2 linked regions of the Endozoicomonas gorgoniicola genome follow. The protein of the gene in region 2 interacts with the protein of the main gene of each other region in a pairwise test. Links are inferred from orthologs where the notes say so. Each region holds a gene or a part of one and is shown on either strand. Other genes may lie near its edges.

Region 1 (3,675 bases), 980 kb from region 2 along the record:
GGGTTTTCCCACCGCGAATATCCGGGTTTGTCGTAATCGGCTGCCAGTACAGGGTGTTTTCGCTGTGCGGAGCTGGCTGGAGAGTCATGGCTCGCTGAAAAGCTATGATGGTGTTGCTAATCTGGGAACACGCCCGACCGTTGACGCGACAACTGCCCTGCTGGAAGTTCACCTGCTGGACTTCAAAGGTGACCTGTATGGTCAGACATTGCGGGTTGAATTTGTAAAAAAAATCCGTGATGCCCAGAAATTTGAATCACTCGAAGCATTGCAGGCAGCCATCAATGATGATGTGACCTCTGCCCGCGATATTTTGACTGATTAAACCGCTGTAAGGAAAGCAGTAAAGCAGAGTTTGCCCGTTTACCGTCATCTCCGCGCTGCGCGGGGATGACGACGGCGCATTATTATCTGCCGCCTTCCTAGTAATTTTTCAAGCTTTAAGAATTCCTCTTAACGCTGACCGATGTGATGGTGAGATTCCGGTAACAAGACTATGACCGACTACAAGCACACATTGAACTTGCCAGAGACTGATTTTCCGATGCGCGGAAATCTGGCCAGGCGCGAGCCGGAAATGCTCAAACGCTGGTATGACATGAATCTGTATGAAGAGATTCGGAATGTCAGCCAAGGTCGTGACAAGTTCATTTTGCATGATGGCCCTCCTTATGCCAATGGTGACATCCATATTGGTCACGCCGTTAACAAGATTCTCAAGGACATCATTATCAAGTCCAAGACCCTGAGTGGTTTTGATGCGCCTTATGTACCCGGCTGGGACTGCCACGGCCTGCCTATTGAACACAAGGTTGAAGGCATGCTGGGCAAGGCTGGCGACAAGGTGGACTTTAAAACCTTCCGTAAAAAGTGCCGGGAGTACGCTGCCAAGCAGGTAGATGGTCAGCGGGAAGACTTCAAACGCATGGGTATTCTGGGTGAGTGGGACACGCCTTACCTGACCATGGACTTCCAGACTGAAGCCGACATTATCCGGGCGCTGGGTAAAATCGCCGACAATGGTCATCTGGTTAAAGGCTACAAGCCGGTTTACTGGAGTGTGGTCGGTGGTTCTGCGCTGGCAGAAGCGGAAGTGGAATATCAGGATAAAACGTCTACCCAGGTGGACGTACGTTACGCTGCGCTGGATGAAGCGGATCTGCTATCAGCCTTTGATTTTGAGAGCTCTGACGATTTTAATGAGTCTGACAATGAAGGGCATCAGGGTGAAGGTGAGGTCGCAGTGGTTATCTGGACCACTACGCCCTGGACGTTACCTTCTTCCCAGGCCGTAACTCTGGGGGCAGAGCTGGGCTATGCACTGGTACAATGTGAAGTCAACGGCGCACCAGCCCGACTGATTCTGGGTGAAGAACTGCTGGAAAGCGCGATGGAGCGTTTCGGCATCGAAGACTTCACCATCATCGCCCGCACTGTTGGTGCGAAGCTGGAAGGAAAAAAGGTAGCTCATCCATTTTATGATCGTGAGTTGCCGCTGATTCTGGGTGATCATGTGACCACTGACGCCGGTACCGGCTGTGTTCACACCGCACCTGACCACGGTGTTGACGACTTTAATGTGGGCAAAAAATACGGCATTGCCACTCTGAACTATCTGGATGACACTGGTGTGTTCCGCAACAACGTTGAACGCTTTGCCGGTGAGCATGTTTACAAGGTTGACCCACTGGTGGTTGAAGTTCTGGTTGAGAATGGCCGTGTGCTGGCTCAGTCCAAATTCCAGCACAGCTATCCGCACTGCTGGCGTACCAAAACGCCCCTGATTTTCCGTGCCACGCCGCAGTGGTTTATCAGCATGGAAAAAGAAGGTCTGCTGAAAACGGCTCAGGCGTCCCTGAAGGATGTGAAGTTTACGCCTGACTGGGGGCGTAACCGCATGGAGTCCATGCTGTCCCAGAGCCCGGACTGGTGTGTATCCCGTCAGCGCACCTGGGGTGTGCCGATTGCACTGTTTATTCATAAAGAAACAGAAGAACTGCATCCGGATACCCCGGCACTCATTGAAAAGGTCGCTCAAAAGGTTGAGCAGGACGGTATGGATGCCTGGTTCGATCTGGAACCAGCTGAAATTCTGTCCGCGCAGGACGCAGACCAGTACATTAAGGTGACTGATACACTGGACGTATGGTTCGATTCCGGTGTTACCCACTATTCGGTACTGGATCGTCGTGAAGGCCTGCAGTCGCCTGCTGACGTTTATGTTGAAGGTTCTGACCAGCATCGTGGCTGGTTCCAGTCTTCCCTGAAGACCGGTATTGCCACCAAGGGTGTACCGCCTTACAAACAGTTGCTGACTCACGGATTTACAGTAGACGCCAATGGACGCAAGATGTCCAAGTCTCTGGGCAATGTGATCGCACCGCAGAAAGTCTTTAAATCACTGGGTGCTGATATTCTGCGCCTGTGGGTTTCCGCCACGGATTACACGGCAGAAATGACAGTTTCTGATGAGATCCTGAAGCGCACAGCAGACAGCTACCGTCGTATTCGTAATACTGCACGTTTTCTGTTGTCTAACCTGAGCGGCTTTAACCCTGAAACGGATATCGTTGAATGGGACGATATGCTGTCTCTGGATCGCTGGGCGGTTGACCGCGCCCTGAACCTGCAAAAAGAAGTGATTGAAGCGTACGACAGCTTTAACTTCCTGAACGTTTATCAGAAAGTCCATCACTTCTGCGCGCTGGATCTGGGTGGTTTCTATCTGGACATCATTAAGGATCGCCAGTACACCACTCAGGCAAACAGTCTGGCCCGTCGCAGCTGTCAGACCGCGATGTATCATATTGCCCGGGCTTTTGCCCTGTGGATTGCCCCGATCTGTACCTTTACGGCGGATGAAATCTGGCAGGCCATTCCGGGTCAGCGCAGCAAGCACGTTTTGCTGGATATCTGGTATGAAGGTCTGCAGGCGATGGATAGCAGTGACGTTGACTGGGACTCCATCCTTGCTGTGAAAACTGCGGTGAACAAAGCATTGGAAGATGCCCGTAAGGAAGGCGTGATTGGTGGTGGTCTGGAAGCCGACCTTGTCCTGTTTGCCAGTGACGAACTACAGCAGAAGCTGAACCAGCTGGGTGAAGAACTGCGTTTTGTTCTGATCACTTCCAAAGCAGAACTGAAACCACTGGCAGAAGCCACTGATGCGATGGCTACCGATGTGGAAGGCCTGAAAGTGGCGGTTGCCAAGTCAGACCACGAGAAGTGTGACCGTTGCTGGCACCGTCGTGAAGATGTTGGTCAGATTGAAGCGCACCCGAGCCTGTGTGGTCGTTGTGTTGAAAATGTTGATGGTCAGGGTGAAGTGCGTCGTTACGCCTGATACCTCCTGATACCTGAAGCAGCATTGAAAAATCCCGGACAGTCTCTTCTGTCCGGGATTTTTTGTTTGCCCAGCGAAGCGGGCAAACCCGTCAGGCTGAAAGAAGCCTGAGCCGCCCCGACTGAGGGGAAGGCAATCTGAATGGCAAGGGCGTAACTGGCCAACGGTTGGGTCTGAAGGAAGCCATAGGAAGTCAGAGGTACACAGCGCAAGCGAACCTGATTCGGCAGGTTGGGAGCGGCAAGCGTGCGAAATAGCGCAAAGCCCGATACTCAGTCAGTCCCAACTCTGTGCTTGAGGGTGGCATTTCTGACAGGGAACCGTTTAGTAAC
Region 2 (3,096 bases):
GCGTGTCGTGCAACATCCTTGATGGTACTCATTTTGATCGCGCATCCTGTCAGTCATTCAGGAACTGGTCGGTCTCGGCCCTGGTGGGTATGGAAGCCTGAGCGCCATTTCGGGTGACGGATAATGCCGCAGCACCATTGGCAAAGCAAGCCGCTTCATCGATTGGAAATCCTTCAGCCAGAGCCACAACCATCGCACCATTAAAGGTGTCACCTGCGGCGGTGGTATCCACTGCCGTCACCTTAACACTGTCAATCATTCGTGTGCCTGAGTGATCTGAAATAAAAGCACCCTGTGAGCCCATAGTAATCACAACCGTACCAATGCCTTTACCGTGAAGTACACTGGCCGCCTGTTCGGCACTAGAGAAGTTGTGTACAGCCACGCCGGTCAGCACTTCAGCTTCCGTCTGGTTAGGGGTAATAATGTCGATGCAACCCAGCAGGTCATCCGACAATGGTTGTGCAGGTGCCGGATTTAATACCACCGTCGTATGGTTATTCCGGGCAATTTCTGCGGCGGCGAAAACGCCGTCAAGCGGTGTTTCAAGAGACACCAGCAGAAAACCGGCTGCCGCAATATCCGCCTCTCGGCTCTTTACTTTTTCCGCAGTCAGTCTGGCGTTGGCTTCAGCTGAAATGCCGATGCAATTTTCACCCTGCTGATCCACAAAAATAAGGGCTATGCCCGTATTGCAGCCGTCAATCTGTTCAATGAGGGAAGTATCTATTCCGGTTTCCCTGAACGACTGAACGAGACTGTCACTGAACGCATCGCTGCCCATACAGGCCATGAAACGGGTTTTGCCCGCTAGCCTGGCGCAGGCTACTGCCTGATTGGCTCCCTTGCCCCCGGGGAAAATACTATAGCCCTGTCCGGAAATGGTTTCGCCGGGGCGGGGAAGAGCTGGCGTATTCAATACATGGTCAATATTGACACTGCCCAGCACAAAAATCGGATTCTTCATAAATTGCTCAAACGGCTCTGAAAGGGAGAATCAGATCCTGACTGAAGCTGAGATAACCCAGCTTCGATCAGGGACATTGTGATCAACCACTGGTTACCAGTCGCAGCTCAACCGGCGTGTAGGCTTCAACCGGTTTTTCACTGAGAGCCTGTCTGGCTATTTCAATGCCTATCTCTCCGATCATTCCAGCCTGCTGGGCGACAGTTGCCGCCAGGTCACCGGATTCAACGGCTTTGATACCTTCATCAGTCCCATCAAAGCCGACCACAATAATGTCTCTTTGCGCCGCTTTTACCGCAGTGATAGCACCCAGGGCCATTTCATCATTCTGGGCAAATATTGCTTTAACATTGGGATGAGCCTGCAACAGATTTTCAGTGACGTTTAATGCTCGTGTACGATCAAAATCGGCTGGCTGACTGGCTACCAGAGTCATGTTGTGGGTGGTGACTGATTTCATGAAGCCCTCACCACGGTCACGGGCAGCGGATGTTCCGGCAACCCCTTCGAGCTGCATAACTTCCCCGCCTGCAAAACCTTTCTTCTTCAGCTGTTCGGCAATAAAGTCACCAGCCAGTTCACCACCTGCAACGTTATCGGATGCCACATGGGACAGCACTTCGCCCCCTTCAGCACCCCGGTCCAGAGTAATCACTGGAATATTCGCACGATTGGCAGCTCGAACGGTGTTACCGGCTGCAGAAGAGTCTGCCGGATTCAGCAAAATGGCACTGACCCCGCGAACCGCCAGATCTTCAACATTGGTCATTTCCCGGGCTGAATCGTTCTGGGAATCCAGCACCATCAGGTTGTAGCCGAACTCGTCAGCTTTTTTTTCTGCGCCTTCTTTAAGGGTGACAAAGAAAGGGTTGTTCAGGGTCGAGACCACCAGAGCAAGAGATGGCTGGTCTGAGTCAACAGCCGCATCATCGTTCTTGCTGCAACCGGTCAGAGCCAGACTTGCTGTGAGTGCAGCAGCCAGCAATTTCCTTGGAGACATTATTGTTGAAAAGTTCACGGACACATCCTCATGGTTTTGTTTTAAAAGGCCGGTAAAAACCGACTCACAGTTATTTTTGTCCGGACTGCTTATTTGGCAGATCGGGTATCCACCAGAACCGCCAGCAAAATAACCAGAGCTTTGGCAATAAGCTGATAGTAAGACGACACGTTCAGTAGGTTCAGTGCGTTATTCAAAATCCCGATGATCAGGACACCCACCAGAGTACCCATAACCTTTCCCTTGCCACCGGTCAGGCTGGTGCCACCGAGTACTACCGCTGCAATCGCATCCAGCTCATAACTGGTTCCTGCCGTGGGCTGTGCTGACGCCAGACGACTGGTAACAATTAAGCCTGCCAGGGCCGACAAAGCACCGCTGATGGAATAAACCGCCAGTTTGATCCGGTCCACATTAATACCGGATAGCCGGGTTGCCGATTCGTTACCGCCGAGTGCGTAAACATAGCGACCGATGCGTGTGTGGTTGAGTACGAACCAGGCAATGGCGAATACCAGGGCCATCAGGTAGACAGGAACAGGGATGCCAAACAGATAGCCACTGCCAATAGTGGCGAACGCTTCTGAGGCTGCCCCGTTAGTGGCGGAAACAGGTCGTCCGTCGGTGAAAACCATGGTGGTGCCTCGCAGCAGTGTCATGGTGACAAGCGTGGCAATAAACGGCTGAACCTTGCCCTTGGCAATGACCAGCCCACTCAGGCAACCCATTGCGGCACCAGCTGCCAGAGTGAGCGACACGATAGCGAGGATGTTAAAGTCCATGCCTACCATAGTCGCAGCCAGTGCGCCGGTCATTGCCAGAACCGACCCTACTGACAGGTCAATACCACTGGTGAGAATGACAAAGGTCATGCCAACAGCAATAACAGCATTAATAGAGGTCTGCCGTAAAATATTCAGCAGATTGCCAGTGCTGAAAAAACTGTCGCTGATGAGAGAAATAATCAGCATGAACCCCATCAAGGCAATCACCGATTTATACTCAAACAGCCATTCACGGCTAATATGGAACGACTTCTTTTGTCCCGGATGTTGAAGAGTTGGCTGTGTCATCATCATTATTCCTTCTATGCCGCCTTGCCGACTGCACAACGCATCAGTTTTTCCTG

What was found.
Region 1: the proteins of rbsB (region 2) and ileS interact in binary tests that used the Escherichia coli proteins (3 or more experiments, as listed by UniProt). The link is inferred for Endozoicomonas gorgoniicola from one-to-one orthologs.

The regions. Positions count from the first base shown.
Region 1 is NZ_JAPFCC010000001.1:3,213,947-3,217,621, reverse strand. What follows is about bases 192-3,543. They hold ileS (isoleucine--tRNA ligase), read left to right. Parts: upstream 192-496; coding sequence 497-3,343; downstream 3,344-3,543. Other genes in these bases: NX722_RS14860 (hypothetical protein), read right to left, coding at 3,334-3,543; ribF (bifunctional riboflavin kinase/FAD synthetase), read left to right, coding at 192-325. Outside these bases: more of ribF, read left to right, coding at 1-191; more of NX722_RS14860, read right to left, coding at 3,544-3,555. UniProt on the Escherichia coli protein: Catalyzes the attachment of isoleucine to tRNA(Ile). As IleRS can inadvertently accommodate and process structurally similar amino acids such as valine, to avoid such errors it has two additional distinct tRNA(Ile)-dependent editing activities.
Region 2 is NZ_JAPFCC010000001.1:4,194,345-4,197,440, forward strand. What follows is about bases 18-2,790. They hold rbsB (ribose ABC transporter substrate-binding protein RbsB), read right to left. Parts: upstream 1,986-2,790; coding sequence 1,050-1,985; downstream 18-1,049. Other genes in these bases: NX722_RS19025 (LacI family DNA-binding transcriptional regulator), read right to left, coding at 18-32; rbsK (ribokinase), read right to left, coding at 50-967; rbsC (ribose ABC transporter permease), read right to left, coding at 2,057-2,790. Outside these bases: more of NX722_RS19025, read right to left, coding at 1-17; more of rbsC, read right to left, coding at 2,791-3,040; ribose ABC transporter ATP-binding protein RbsA, read right to left, coding at 3,055-3,096. UniProt on the Escherichia coli protein: Part of the ABC transporter complex RbsABC involved in ribose import. Binds ribose. Also serves as the primary chemoreceptor for chemotaxis.